Regions from separate parts of the Pantoea sp. X-Soil-ISGK-259 genome, predicted to be linked through region 4. Evidence: predicted binding sites of a transcription regulator. Region 4 holds the regulator's gene; each other region holds the start of a gene.
The links. The regulator CRP, encoded in region 4, controls carbon source genes, mostly activating them, when cyclic AMP is high. The targets are predictions, from matches to a motif close to ATGTGANNNNNNTCACAT.
Positions count from the first base shown of each region.

Region 1: AC6I77_RS01570 (nucleoside-specific channel-forming protein Tsx) is a predicted target of CRP. The motif match lies at 1,378-1,395, and genes of this name have one in related genera.
Region 2: cdd (cytidine deaminase) is a predicted target of CRP. The motif match lies at 2,156-2,173, and genes of this name have one in related genera.
Region 3: AC6I77_RS03480 (CdaR family transcriptional regulator) is a predicted target of CRP. The motif match lies at 2,053-2,070, and genes of this name have one in related genera.

Region 1 is NZ_AP035986.1:351,508-355,297, forward strand. Features, by position in the region: gene yjdN (VOC family metalloprotein YjdN) at 1-198, shown strand, start outside; gene AC6I77_RS01570 (nucleoside-specific channel-forming protein Tsx) at 318-1,184, opposite strand; gene AC6I77_RS01575 (sensor histidine kinase) at 1,464-2,819, opposite strand; gene AC6I77_RS01580 (response regulator) at 2,816-3,475, opposite strand.
Region 2 is NZ_AP035986.1:2,658,855-2,662,644, forward strand. Features, by position in the region: gene metG (methionine--tRNA ligase) at 1-794, shown strand, start outside; gene AC6I77_RS12590 (CidA/LrgA family protein) at 1,024-1,416, shown strand; gene AC6I77_RS12595 (CidB/LrgB family autolysis modulator) at 1,409-2,101, shown strand; gene cdd (cytidine deaminase) at 2,222-3,112, shown strand; gene AC6I77_RS12605 (NAD-dependent malic enzyme) at 3,382-3,790, shown strand, end outside.
Region 3 is NZ_AP035986.1:781,889-785,678, forward strand. Features, by position in the region: gene dgt (dGTPase) at 1-404, shown strand, start outside; gene degP (serine endoprotease DegP) at 538-1,983, shown strand; gene AC6I77_RS03480 (CdaR family transcriptional regulator) at 2,168-3,325, shown strand; gene AC6I77_RS03485 (DUF3461 family protein) at 3,386-3,778, opposite strand.
Region 4 is NZ_AP035986.1:3,659,322-3,663,111, reverse strand. Features, by position in the region: gene argD (bifunctional acetylornithine/succinyldiaminopimelate transaminase) at 1-240, shown strand, start outside; gene AC6I77_RS17495 (YccS/YhfK family putative transporter) at 242-2,317, opposite strand; gene crp (cAMP-activated global transcriptional regulator CRP) at 2,375-3,007, opposite strand; gene AC6I77_RS17485 (OsmC family protein) at 3,311-3,715, shown strand.

The DNA.
Region 1 (3,790 bases), 3.3 Mb from region 4:
GCGTCAGAGCATGCGGGTTACGCGGTCAGCCTCTCTACCCATGATGTTGAAAAGGGCAAAGCCTGGTTTGAGAAATTATCGGCAGGCGGCAAAGTGACGACGCCATGGCAGGAGACGTTCTGGTCGAACGGATTCGCGATGTTCATTGATAAATTCAACATTCCATGGCGCATCAATGTTGAGAAGCCGCAGAATTAAATGCAGAGCAGATGCAGTGCTTATCAGATTAGCCTGCAGCTGAAAAGCTGGCCCTGATGCGTGATGTCCTGGGCCAGCTCACCGACTAAACGGGCGGTTGTTGCAACCGCCCGCTATTATCAGAAGTTATAACCCGCCACCAGGTAGTAACCCCAGCCGGTCGATTTCACTTCAAACGGACCCTTGCCGAAGTTCAGCTCCTGGCCATCCGCCCACTGTCCGCCGTTATGGAAGTAACGCGCCACCGCAGAGAAGTGCCAGTGATCGTAACCCAGGGACAGAATGTGGCTGGAGGCAATAGAGTTGCTGGTGCGTGATGAACCGCCTTTCTCATTGAGATCGGAACCCCAGTCGAAGTTGGTGAAGCCCACATAGCCCAGGTTACCACCCCACAGCGTGGTGATTGGCACGAAGTATTTCACCTTAAAGCGATAGCCATCCCAGCTGTTTTCGTTCGCCGCGCCGTAGTTTTCCCACTGATATTTGGCATAGACGTTCAGCGACAGGCCGACATCGCTGTGCGTATCGATATCGGTGCCCAGACCCATGTACCAGGTGTTCTGGCGGTTATCGCTGTTACGGCCCATGTCGTAAATGTAGTTGTTGGCGAAATACCACTCTTTGAACGGGCCAAAGGCCAGGCTGGTGCCGGTCAGCTTGTCGATAGAGAAGCGTGGTTCAATCTCCATAAACATCGGTGAACCGTGGTCGAACACGCCATTGGCATTGCTGTTGCCCACGCCGAAGAAGTTAGGCACGTCGAGATAGCCGTAGAAATCAAACCAGTCTTTCCTGGCAAACGCTTCATATTCCAGATAAACGTCGTTGTTAAACTGCGGTCCGAAACGCGTGTGGTAACTACCGACCACGTTTACGCTCTGATGCCACCAGTCGGAGACATACTGCGGATCGCTTTCCGCTGCCTGCGCAGCACCACTCAATGAACATGCCAGCACGGCACCTGCTATCAACGTTTTATATTTCATTATTATCAGCCACATGCTTTTGACCGCCGCACAGCAGACGCAGTCAGAGAAAAATCGGTCCCTTGATGGGAATGAGGGTTTCACAGCAAATAACAGCCAGTTCTTCAGCCCGCGTAGCGTGCCTGTAACAGATCGATAGAAAATAGATTTTGCTCACGTTTGTCAAAAAGTGTTGCATTACAATTCAGCTAAAATGTGATGAGCTTCACAATAACGGCGTGGATCGAACGGAACCAGGCAACCGTTTACGTTGTCTGGTTCGTGATCAAACAGCGGGAATCAGGGAAGTGTAACGCGAACCTGCAAACCACAAATTGCACCCTGTGGCGAGAGGCAATTGGAAAGGGCGACGTGAATCTGATGCTTTTGAGCGACGTTGCGCACAATGGATAATCCCAGGCCGCTACCCTGGGCTTTAACGTCAGGCGAACGGGTAAAGCGATCAAATGCGCGCTCGATAAAGGATTCCGGCATGCCCGGCCCGTTATCCACAATATCGACCACGGTCTTTCCGGCAACCCGATGCAGCAGTACATCGACCAGGCTACCTTCCGGGGTGTGTAGCATGGCGTTACCAATCAGATTATCGAACAGGCTTCGCAGCTCGGAACGGCTGGCCTGCAGACGGTACTGCGTGGAGCCATTAAAGCCGATATCGATGCCGCGTTTATCCGCCACGACCATCAGCTGCTCAATGCTCTCTTTCAGCAGATCTTCCAGTTCGATATGCTCAACGCTGGCGACCACGCTCTGGTCATCCTGGCGTGAGACATTGAGTAATTGCGTGACCAGGTGACGGGTACGTGTCACGCCCGCTTCCAGCTGGCTGAACTGCCGGCTCGCTTCGCCTGGCTGAATATGCTGACGCAGGTTTTCCAGCTGTAACGTCACGGCCGTTACCGGCGTGCGCAGTTCATGGGCGGCGTCTTCCAGGAACTGACGCTGTGACGACCAGGCCTCACGCAGTTTACTCAGCAGCGAGTTATAGGCGGCCACCAGCGGCAGGATCTCATCCGGTAAACCTTCCGGTGAGACGTTGTGCGGATGATGCGTCTCCTGCGCGGCAATCTGACGCGAAGCGACCTGCAGATCCCGGGTGATCTTGCGTACGACCAGCCAGATCACCAGCAGCGACAGCGGCATCATCAGGATCATCGGAATGATCGCCGACAGCGCCCGCTTGACCATCAATGCCTTCATGTAGCTGAGGTTGTGCATCACCTGAATGGTTTTAATCTCACTGCCAGGCAAGCCGGGCCGGGTATAGATGCGCCATTCACAGTCGTCGCACTGACCGATATGGACGTCGCGATAGCCACGCTGGTTTTGCAGCGGGGCCTGCAGCTCCGGCCATGAGCTGGCGCGCAACTGACCCTGATCGTCCCATAGCTGCACCACAAAGGCGCTTTTCGCCTTGTCAGGCGCAATAAGCATCGGCATCAGGGCGGGCATCTGTTTATTGGTGGACCAGGCATCCGCGATTTTGGCCAGCTGATCGTCCTTCATGGTGCCGACCATATCGCCGTAGCAGCTGAAGAAATACCAGGTGACGCCACCGATCATCAGCAGATGAATAATCAGCAGCGTAGAGAGTAATTTGTTGCGCAGTGAGCGCATAAAGCGAAAAGGTTTCATATTGCCGGCACCCGCCAGCCCAGACCGCGCACGTTGCGGATCACGTCGTTATCCAGCTTGCGGCGCATCCCGTGGATCAACACATCCACCGCGTTGCTGCTGACTTCATCGCCCCAGCCATAGATACGGTTTTCCAGCTGCTCGCGTGACAGAATAGCGCCCGGCCGCTCCAGCAGGGCGTAGAGCAGGGCATATTCGCGCGCCGTAAGCTGTTCACGCTGGCCTTTGTAGAGCACTTCACGGGTCATCATATCCAGCTGCACATCGCCGCTGCCCAATACGGAATCTGCCGCGCCGTGGCTGCGTCGGGTAATGGCGCGCATCCGGGCCATGACTTCCTGTAAATCGAACGGTTTAAGCAGGTAGTCGTCAGCACCGCTGTCGAGTCCCTGAATCCGCTGCGCCACCGTGTCGCGTGCAGTAAGAATGAGTACTGGCGTCGCGTCGCCGCGCCCGCGCGCCCGGCGCAGGACCTGCAGGCCATCATCCCGTGGTAAGCCGAGATCGAGCAGCACGCAGCTGTAGCCGCCTTCGCTCCAGGCGTTCTGGGCATAGACGCCATCGCGCACCCAATCCACCGACCAGCCCGCGCCCTGCAGTGCCTGCTGCAGGTTAGCGCCGATCATTTCATCATCTTCAACCAGTAACACGCGCATGGCTGATCTCCTTCATAAAGATAAGAGAGAGTTTACTCACTAATTGTTAGGCCAGAATTATCCTTCCGCCGTCATACTTCGCACTGTGGCGGCGTTGGCTGCTTTTGCTCACCCCAGTCACTGACTGATGTCAGCTCCCGGGGATTCGCGCATTTGCCGCCTTGCCACAGCACGAATTATTTTGGCGGACCGCTGTTCTCTTACTTCGCACTGTAGCGGCACTGGCTGCTTTTGCTCACCCCATTCACTGACTGATGTCAGCTCTTGGGGATTCGCCCTTGCCTCAGCACAAATTATTTTGGCAGTCTGCCGGCC
Region 2 (3,790 bases), 1.0 Mb from region 4:
ATCCGGCGCTCTATCAGACCTTCGTTGATGCGTCAGAGAAGATTGGTGATGCCTGGGCTGCGCGCGAATACAGCCGTGCTATCCGTGAAATTATGGCGCTGGCCGACCTGGCGAACCGTTATGTCGATGAGCAGGCTCCGTGGGTGGTCGCGAAGCAGGAAGGCCGTGATGCCGATCTGCAGGCCATCTGCTCAATGGGCATTAACCTGTTCCGCATTCTGATGACCTGGCTGAAGCCGGTGCTGCCGTCACTGAGCGCCCGTGCAGAGGGCTTCCTGAACTGTGAATTGAGCTGGGATGCCATTGCGCAGCCGCTGCTGGATCATCAGGTTGCGCCATTCAAAGCACTCTACAGCCGCATTGAAATGGCGAAGGTTGAGGGACTGATTGACGCCTCAAAAGAGGATGCTGCCGCAGCAAGTGCACCAGCCGCAACCGGTCCGCTGGCAGATGCGCCGATTGGTGACACCATCACCATCGACGATTTCGCCAAAGTGGATATGCGCGTTGCGCTAATCGAGCAGGCGGAACGGGTTGAAGGTTCAGACAAGCTGCTGCGTCTGCAACTCGACCTGGGCGGTGAAAAGCGTCAGATTTTCTCGGGCATCCGCGCCGCTTATCCTGATCCCTCTGTGCTGGTCGGTAAAATGACCATCATCGTGGCCAACCTGGCGCCGCGTAAAATGCGCTTCGGCATCTCCGAAGGTATGGTGCTGTCAGCGGGTCCGGGCGGGAAAGATCTGTTCGTGTTGTCCGTTGATAGCGGTGCTGTACCGGGCATGCCGGTTAAGTAAAGGTCTGCCCTCTGCGGTTTAAACTGCAAAGCACACTGCCGTTCTGAAACCCTTCGTGCCTTAGCTCTGGCACGAAGGGTTTTCTCTTCTCTGTTACCACGACTACTCAACCTCTCCTTTTCTTTCCCGGCACGCTTCACCCGACCCTGCCCTGTACCCATAAGTGTGATCGCTAGCACGCTAAGCGGTTAATGCGTATGATGAAGCTCAGTGAAAACAGGAGCCTGCCATGCTCACCGTGCTGTCTGTCTGCGGACGTTATCTTCGCGCTTTTATCATCATTTATCTCTGCTTATACGCCGGTATCGGTATCGCCTCGCTGCTGCCTATAAAAATGCCCGGCAGCATTCTGGGGATGTTAATTCTGTTTGCCCTGCTTGCGTCACAGATTCTGCCAGTGAGCTGGGTGAAGCCGGGATGCCATCTGCTGATTCGCTATATGGCGCTGCTGTTTGTGCCGATTAGCGTCGGGGTAATGAGCTACACCGATATTCTTACCGCGCAGTTCGGCCCTATCGTTGTCTCCTGCGTCGTCAGCACCCTGCTGGTCCTCTCCATTGTTGGCGTAAGTGCCCACAAGCTTCACAGCCGCCGTCCGGCCGGGGAGTCTGCTGATGAGTGAGATATGGTGGTCGCTGCCATTGACGCTGGCCGCCTTTTTTCTGGCGCGCAAGCTGGCGATAAAACTGAAGATTTCGCTGCTCAATCCGCTGCTGGTGGCGATGGCGATCATTATCCCGATACTGCTGCTGTTACAGCTGCCCTACTCGCGCTATTTCGCAGGCAGTGAGATTCTCAATCAGCTGTTGCAACCGGCCGTGGTTGCGCTGGCATTGCCGCTGTATGAGCAGATGCACCAGATTCGTGCCCGCTGGAAGTCCATTATCGGCGTCTGCTTTATTGGCAGTGTGACCGCCATGAGTTCAGGTACTGCTATTGCTCTGTGGATGGGTGCCACGCCCGAAATTGCCGCCACGATCATGCCCAAATCCGTGACCACACCCATCGCGATGGCTGTCTCCGGCTCGCTGCATGGTATCCCCGCTATCAGCGCTATTTGTGTACTTATTGCCGGGGTGCTGGGTGCGGTGTTCGGGCACACGGTACTGAATCTGCTGGGCGTGAAGTCTAAAGCCGCGCGCGGACTGGCAATTGGCAATGCGTCACATGCCCTGGGCACAGCACGCGCGGCCGAGCTCGACTATCAGGAGGGCGCCTTCAGTTCACTGGCGCTGGTGATCTGCGGCATCATCACCTCACTGCTGGCGCCCTTTATTTTTCCGCTCCTGCTGCACTGGTTTGGCTGAAACTTTGCGATAGATCTCGCAAAGTTGAAACATGCAACACAGGTTACATTGTCAGAGCGATGTGGATCACATATAAACCGGTGACTGGCACATCGCCCTGCTGAATTTAATGAGGCTCACATGCAATCCCGTTTCCTCTCCGCTTTTGAGGCATTGCCGTCAACGCTGCAAACTGCACTGGCTCCCCTGCTGAACGAGGCTGACTTCAACGCCGTGCTCAGCGCCGACCAGGTCGCCTCGCTGCAACAACAGACCCAGATGGATGCCGATGCACTGGCGCTGGCGCTGCTGCCTCTGGCGGCGTCCTGCGCCGTGGCTACCGTGTCGCATTTTAACGTCGGGGCGATTGCCCGTGGCGTCAGCGGCAACTGGTACTTCGGGGCCAACATGGAATTTGTCGGCACGGCGATGCAGCAGACGGTTCACGCCGAGCAGAGCGCCATTACCCATGCGTGGCTGCGTGGCGAGCGCCAGCTTGAGACGATAACCGTTAACTACACGCCGTGCGGGCACTGCCGTCAGTTTATGAACGAGCTGAACAGCGGCACCAGCATTCGTATCAGCCTGCCAAAGCGCGCGATCAGCACCCTGGCCGACTATCTGCCCGATGCCTTTGGCCCACGCGATCTCGACATCACAACCTTCCTGATGGACGAGGTTGATCATGGTTACGTGGCCGTGGGCGATGAACTGGTACAGGCCGCCGTGGCCGCCGCCAATGCCAGCCATGCGCCTTACAGTCAGTCACACGCTGGTGTTGCCCTGCTGACCCAGGATGGCGCGATTGTCGCGGGTCGCTATGCGGAAAATGCCGCGTTCAACCCAAGCTTCCCGCCACTTCAGGCGGCGCTGGTCTTGCTGAACATGCAGGGCGGCGATGTTCATCAGATAAAAAAAGCGGTTTTAGCTGAAGTAGAAAATGCCACGTTAAGCCAGTTCGCCGCCACACAGGCAACACTTGAGACATTTGGTTGCGGTGAGCTGCTGCAGGTGACGCTGTACAAAGCATAACCCGCTGTCAGAGAGGCCACAGTTTTGTGAGCTTTTATGAACAAACGCTGTACTTCTGCGGGAAATTTCATAGGATCTGGCGCCAGAATTCACGTGATCACAAATTACTCTGAATAATTCAGGTTGCAGGATGGCACCGCGGTCGTGAATCTTTCTGGAGCGGTTACCCTGCCGCTGCCGGGCCTGCAGTCTGAGCTATAACGGGTAAGAAAACTGGCGCTACCTTTCCGGCGTGACGCCAGACAACACTGCAACCGGAGCATCACTGCATGGAACTCGACTACGAAAGTAAACGCCCGCTGTATATCCCTTATGCTGGCCCGATTTTGCTGGAATTTCCCCTGTTAAACAAAGGCAGCGCCTTCAGTATCGAAGAACGTAACGAATTCAACCTCAATGGTCTGCTGCCAGAAGCCGTAGAATCGATTGAAGAACAGGCGCAGCGTGCCTGGCGTCAGTTCCAGGACTTCAAAAACAATAACGATAAGCATGTCTACCTGCGCAACATCCAGGACACCAACGAAACGCTGTTTTACCGCCTGCTGGATAACCATCTCGAAGAGATGATGCCGATTATCTACACCCCGACCGTTGGCGCAGCGTGTGAACACTTCTCTGAAATCTACCGCCGTGCGCGTGGCGTGTTCATCTCCTACCCAAACCGCGATCGCATCGAAG
Region 3 (3,790 bases), 2.9 Mb from region 4:
AGGGTGAAGAGGGCCGGTTACTGCAACTGTTTAAAACTGTTGCGCGCCAGCAGGTCTTTAATCACTCTGAAGTCGAGCAGCTGGAGTTGCAGGGATACCGCGTAATCAAAGGGCTGCTGGAGATCTATCAGCCGCTGATGCGCCTGAACTATGAGGCTTTCACCACGCTGATAAATGAAGACTTCCTGCGTCAGCATCCGATTGAAACCCGGCTTTTTCATAAGCTTTCTGGTAAACACCGTAAAGCCTATTTGCAAAAGATGCGTACCCTTGTGGTAGAGCATAAATATCAGCGGCTGCTGTGGGAACGTTATTATCGCTTCCGGCTTATTCAGGATTATATCAGTGGAATGACCGATCTCTATGCCTGGGATGAGTATCGCCGACTGATGGCTGTAGAATAAGCCGGCGTTTGTAAAGGCCGCGAATAAATTTTTACCTTTGACTTAAACTTTTAAAGGAATTTCGCGCTAAAACATTTATCTCACCTTTCGACCACAGCAATGGTCTGAACAGTAATCTTATCGAGAAATGAAAATGAAAAAAAAGACTTTAGTGTTAAGTGCGCTGGCGTTGAGCCTGAGCATGGCGCTCGCCCCAGTTACTGTTTTTGCTGCGCAAACGGCCTCTTCCGATAGCCAGCAACTCCCTAGCCTGGCGCCTATGCTGGAAAAGGTAATGCCGTCTGTGGTCAGTATCAGCGTTGAGGGTACCACCACCGTGAAAACCCCGCGCATGCCGCAGCAGTTTCAGCAATTCTTTGGCGACAACTCGCCCTTCTGCCAGGACGGTTCTCCGTTCCAGGGATCACCCATGTGTCAGAGCGGTGACGGCGCGGGGGGTAACGGTGGCGCGCCAGGCCCTGATACCCAGCAGGAAAAATTCCGGGCTCTTGGGTCGGGCGTCATCATCAACGCTGAAAAAGGCTATGTGGTGACGAACAACCACGTGGTGAACAACGCCACTAAAATTCAGGTGCAGCTCAGCGATGGTCGTCATTATGACGCCAAAGTCATTGGTAAAGATCCCAGCTCTGACATTGCACTGATTCAGCTGAAGGACGCTAAAAATCTGACTGCTGTGAAAATCGCTGACTCCGACAGCCTGCGCGTCGGTGACTACACCGTGGCGATCGGCAACCCGTATGGTCTGGGTGAGACCGTCACCTCCGGGATCGTCTCGGCGCTGGGACGCAGTGGCCTGAACGTGGAAAACTACGAAAACTTTATCCAGACGGATGCGGCAATTAACCGGGGTAACTCCGGTGGTGCGCTGGTTAACCTTAATGGTGAACTGATAGGGATTAACACCGCTATTCTGGCGCCGGATGGCGGCAACATCGGTATCGGCTTTGCTATCCCAAGCAACATGGTTAAAAACCTGACGGCTCAGATGGTTGAGTTTGGTCAGGTGAAACGTGGCGAGCTGGGCGTGCAGGGGACTGAACTGAACTCCGAGCTGGCAAAAGCGATGAAGGTTGATGCACAGCGTGGTGCCTTTGTCAGCCAGGTGCTGCCAGACTCTGCGGCGGCTAAAGCGGGTATTAAAGCGGGTGACGTGATTGTTTCAATGAATGGCAAACCGCTGAGCAGCTTTGCTTCTCTGCGTGCGGAAGTGGGTTCGCTGCCGGTTGGCACCACACTGAAACTGGGCCTGCTGCGCGACGGCAAACCCGTTGATGTCTCGGTTACCTTGCAGCAGAGCAGCCAGGCGAAAGTGCAGTCCGCCACCATTTACAACGGCATTGAAGGGGCTGACCTCAGCAATGTTGAAACCGGTGATAAAGGTGTTCGCGTGGATAATGTGAAACCCGGCAGCGCCGCAGCGCGTATCGGCCTGAAAAAGGGTGACGTGATCCAGGGAGTTAACCAGCAGCCGGTAACCAACCTCGGTGAGCTGCGAAAAGTCCTCGACACCAAACCAGCCGTTCTGGCGCTGAATGTGAAACGTGGTGACAGCAGCATCTATCTGCTGATGCAGTAACGGTATAACAACTGTTCATGAGGCGGACTGCGGTCCGCCTTTTTTATGGCCGCCTTCCGCGCCGCCAGAGTGTGATGCTCTCCGCAAATTCGGTAAATGATTGCCCGGCTCTGTGCAGTTGCACAATGCTCTGTGCGCAACCCATGCGTATTCTGTTTCTCACCCTCTTTTCCAGGAGTAATGGATGGCTACCTATCACCTTGATGCCCGGCTGGCGCAGGATATCGTGGCACGCACCATGAAAATTATTGACAGTAATGTCAACGTGATGGATGCGCGGGGCCGGATCATCGGCAGCGGTGACCGGGAGCGTATTGGGGAGTTGCACGAAGGTGCGTTGCTGGTGCTCTCTCAGGGGCGTGTTGTCGATATTGATGAGGCGGTGGCTAAACATCTTCATGGTGTGCGGCCCGGCATTAATCTGCCGCTGCGCATCGACGGTGACATTGTCGGGGTCATTGGGCTGACGGGCGAGCCACTGGCGCTGCGACATTATGGCGAACTGGTCTGCATGACCGCAGAGATGATGCTGGAACAGGCGCGATTGCTGCATATGCTGGCGCAGGACAGCCGTCTGCGTGAAGAGCTGGTGCTGAACCTGATCCGCAGCGATACCCTGTCGCCACAACTGACTGAATGGGCACAGCGGTTGGGCATCGATCTCAATCAGCCGCGTGTGGTCGCCGTGCTGGAAGTGGACAGCGGTCAGCTCGGCGTCGACAGCGCGATGTCAGAATTACAGCAGCTGCAAACGCTGCTGACCACGCCGGAGCGCGATAATCTGATCGCTATTGTGTCGCTGACCGAAATGGTGGTGCTGAAGCCCGCACTGAATGGACATGGACGCTACGACCAGGAGGATCATCGCCGCCGCGTGGAACAGTTACTGCAGCGGATGAAAGAGAGCGGACATTTACGGATGCGTATCGCACTGGGCAACTTCTTTACCGGGCCTGGCAGCATTGCACGCTCTTACCGGACCGCACGCACCACAATGATGGTGGGCAAGCAACGTATGCCCGAGTTACGCAGCTATTTTTATCAGGATCTGGTGTTGCCGGTGCTGCTCGACAGCCTGCGTGGCGGCTGGCAGGCCAACGAACTGGCCCGGCCACTGGCGAAGCTTAAGAGCATGGATAACAACGGCTTGCTGCGACGCACGTTAATCGCGTGGTTCACCCATAATGTCCAGCCAAGCGCCACCGCGCGTGCGCTGTTCATTCATCGCAATACGCTGGAATATCGGCTAAACCGGATTTCTGAACTCACCGGACTGAATCTTGGCCATTTCGATGACAGGCTGTTGCTCTATGTGGCTTTACAGCTGGATGAGCAGGGATAGGAGCCGAATTCAGGGCATAAAAAAGGCCAGCAAAGCTGGCCTCTCTCGTCGGACAAAAAATTAACGGCTGTTACGGGTTAATTTTTCCAGATCCGATTCAATTTCAGTGATCTTGTGGGAAACCACGCTTTCCAGGTGACGCAGGTCATCCAGAATTTTGCGTTTCAGATCCACTTCAACCTGGTCACGCTGGCAAATCTGGTCCAGTTCATCGATGACATAACGCAGATTCGGGCTGATTTCCTGAACTTCTTTGTAGCCCTGGGTTGCGTGATCGGCAACAACAGTTTTGCGCTGACGCGGATATTTGAATTTGACGCTCTTTGCGAAAAACTCGCCTTTATCTTTGCGGAAGTAAATCTTCAGAATGTCGTTGTTGGCTTCCTGACGCAGGCTGTAGCGGTCAATGTCGTCCGGGTTACTGATACCTAAGCTTTTCAGATTGTCATACATAGCGTTGTTTCC
Region 4 (3,790 bases):
AAGTATGACTTGTTCAGTGACATTCGCGGCAAGGGGTTGCTGATTGGCGCCGCGCTTAAACCTCAGCATGCCGGGAAGTCACGCGACATACTGAATGCCGCCGCCGCTGAGGGCGTGATGGTGCTGGTTGCCGGCACCGACGTGATGCGTTTTGCGCCGTCACTGATTATCGAACCGGCCGATATCGAAGAGGGCATGCGCCGCTTCGCCACCGCCGTCGGCAAGGTGCTTAACGGCTAGGCTAGTTTTTACGTAAGCGTCTGATCAGCCAGCGGCCATGTTGTGGTCGCTGGTTCCATGCCAGTGAGGAGATGGTGTACATCACGCTCAGATGGTCAAGAATACGTCGCACATGCTGTTCCACCACCGTGACAGGTCCCTCACTGATGTTCTCAAGATCATCCAGCAGATTAACCTGTGAGCTTTCACCATCATATTCCAGCCGCTGCTGACACCGCTGTAGCGCGATTTCACAGGATTGCAGATAGCGTTGTGCCAGCGAGTCGGTCAGCATAGTGTGCTCCCGCGCCAGAATCGTTATGGCATTAATGTGCTCAACAATAAACTGACTGTGCGTGACCCAGAGCCGCATATCACTCAGATAGCGGGAGTTAAACGCGGGTTCCTGCATCGCCTGATTCAGCGAGTTAAACAGCGCATTGTGCGCCTGATTCACCTTCACGCGCTGATACGCCAGTTTCTCAGGTGACTGTTCGTTACCCAGCAACAATCTCAGTGCGTCCTGATCGGCTTCCAGCGCATCATGGGCGTTCTGTCGCAGTAAGCCACTCTGCCACTGAGGCCACAGCCACAGCATCCCGCCAAAGGCGATCAGACAGCCCATCAGCGTATCCATCAGTCGCGGCAGCAGAAACTGCGCGCCATTCAGCGACAGCAATTGCAGCGAGTAAACCGCCGTGACCGTAAAGCCAATCATTGACCAGCCATAGAACTGGCGCGTAAAGCGATAGCTGATAAAGGTTATTGCCAGCATGATCAGCAGCACCAGCGACTCCGGCACCGCCAGCCGCAGCGTGGCGGCCGCAATCACCAGACCGGCAAAGGTGCCCAGCGCACGGTGCTGGATGCGAACACGCGTAGCGCTGTAACCGTTCTGGCTGACGAACATGATGGTCATCAGGATCCAGTAAGGTTTGGGGATGTTGAAGAACAGCGCCAGTGCACTGCCCAGCATCAGCATTACCGCAAAGCGTCCGGCGGTGCGCAGCGCTGACGAGCGAAAAGAGAGATAACTGCGCAGCGCCGGTAACAGTGGCAGACGGCGCTGACGATCCGCCATCAGGTCACGCTGATACAGCGGTTTCTGCGTGCGCAGCACCCGCGCAATGCGGTTGAAGTGGTAAAGACAGAAGTTACCCACCGGATTGTCGGGATGCTGATGGGCGATCTTCTCCAGCGCGCCAAGCTGTTTGTCCATCGCAAAGCGATCGGGTAGCTGGTGATAAAGGATGTTATCCGCCAGCACCCGTAGCCGGGCCGAAATGGTTTTGGCATTCCAGCGGATCACCGCTTCGGCATGGCTCTGTTCGACCAGCTTCTGCACCTCTTCCGGCCGATGCAGACTAACCGAGATGTGTTCCTGCAGATCCAGCGCCACCTGAAAGGCGCGCGTCAGCCGCTTATGGCTGTGATCGCGGCTTGCCGACAGCATGTGCATCTGCTGATAGCAGGTGTTAATCAGATCGACCACTTTCTGCTGACGCGCCAGCAGCGGCGGCAGTGCCTTTTCCGGGTCGGTCAGCTGCGTCAGCAGGGTGTATTTGGCGTCGCAGTAGTTAGCCAGCTCGCGGTAGATCAGGCTGAGGCTTTCGCGCATCGGCTGCTCTTTCCACAGCCAGAACCAGAACCAGTTAAACAGCCCATACCAGAGCGTGCCGCCGATGTAGAGCAGCGGGGTAACATAGATGGGCATGCGGCCAATGAGGCTCAGGGTAAAAATGGCGGCGATAAGCGTGCCGGGCAGCAGACGACCATGCAGCGGGCTGATCTCACCCGTCACGCCGAGCAGCAGGGGCATGGCGAACAGGATGAGCGGTAGCGGAATGGCATGCAGTGTGAGCCACTGAATCAGGAAGCTGCCGAGGGCAAACAGGCTGCCACCCACAATCAGGCGTTTGAAAAAGCGTTTATGCGGGGTATCCAGACCGGCAATATTGCAGCAGGCAGGCACTAACGAGAACAGCAGACCTTTTTGCAGGTCGCCAGCCAGCCAGCCCAGCGCGACGGGCAGACAAAGCACCAGCGTTTGCCGCAAGGCGTAGTTGACTTCAGGATGGTAAATAATTCGACGCCACATCGGCCCAACACAAACAATAACGGCGTGATGTTGCCATCACGCCGTGGGTGACAGGAATTAGCGGGTGCCGTAAACGACGATGGTTTTGCCGTGTGCGGAGATCAGGTTCTGATCTTCCAGCATCTTCAAAATACGGCCCACGGTTTCGCGTGAACAACCCACAATCTGGCCAATTTCCTGACGAGTGATTTTAATTTGCATGCCGTCGGGATGCGTCATGGCATCTGGCTGCTTCGCCAGGTTGAGCAGGGTCTGTGCAATGCGTCCGGTGACGTCGAGGAAAGCGAGGTTACCCACTTTTTCAGACGTGACCTGCAGGCGACGCGCCATCTGCGAGGAGAGTCGCATCAGGATGTCGGGATTAACCTGAATCAGCTGACGGAATTTCTTGTAAGAAATCTCCGCCACTTCGCACGCGCTTTTCGCACGTACCCAGGCGCTGCGCTCCTGGCCTTCTTCGAACAGGCCAAGCTCACCAATGAAATCGCCCTGATTCAGGTAGGAAAGAATCATCTCTTTGCCTTCTTCATCTTTAATCAGAACCGCGACGGAACCTTTCACGATGTAGTAAAGCGTTTCTGCTTTTTCACCTTGGTGAATCAGCGTACTTTTGGATGGATACTTGTGAATATGGCAATGGGACAGGAACCATTCGAGTGTAGGGTCTGTTTGCGGTTTGCCGAGAACCATTCGCTATTATCCTCTGTTGTAATCGTGCCCAAAATACAGGGGGCAGTTTTCCCTGTCAGGCGGTGAAAGCTTCAAGCGTTTCCCTTTCAGGAAATTATTCGGGCCGCATCAGGCGCAGTGCGCATCATTCTTCCCGGCTTCGCCATCGGGTGACGAAAAATATTTTCAGCACTGTTTGTAGCACAGCTTTTGCCGACTGTCTTGTGTTGTCTCGCTTCAGCTACAGGCGGATTTCTCTGGATTGCTGTTTACCAGGCGAAAGCGTACTCTGGCGACAAAACAGCGTATTCCGGAGCAAAAATCATGCAGGCAAGAGTGAAGTGGGTAGAAGGACTGACATTCCTCGGAGAATCCTCATCCGGCCATCAGATACTGATGGATGGAAATTCGGGCGATAAAGCGCCCAGCCCAATGGAGATGGTGCTGATGGCGGCCGGCGGATGCAGCGCGATTGACGTGGTATCAATTCTGCAAAAAGGCCGTAACGATGTGGCTGATTGTGAAGTAAAACTGACCTCAGAACGTCGTGAAGAGGCGCCGCGAATCTTTACGCACATCAACCTGCACTTTATCGTGAGTGGTAAAGCGCTCCAGGATAAAGCGGTCTCACGCGCGGTGGATCTTTCTGCTGAAAAATATTGTTCGGTGGCCATCATGCTGGGTAAAGGTGTGACGATTACGCATAGCTATGAAGTGATTGAGCTGTAACAGGCTGAAGGGCATTTTAAAGTCGCGGGCCAATTCGGAGTCGGTCTGGTGTCGGGCCGTTCCTGCATAGAGAGT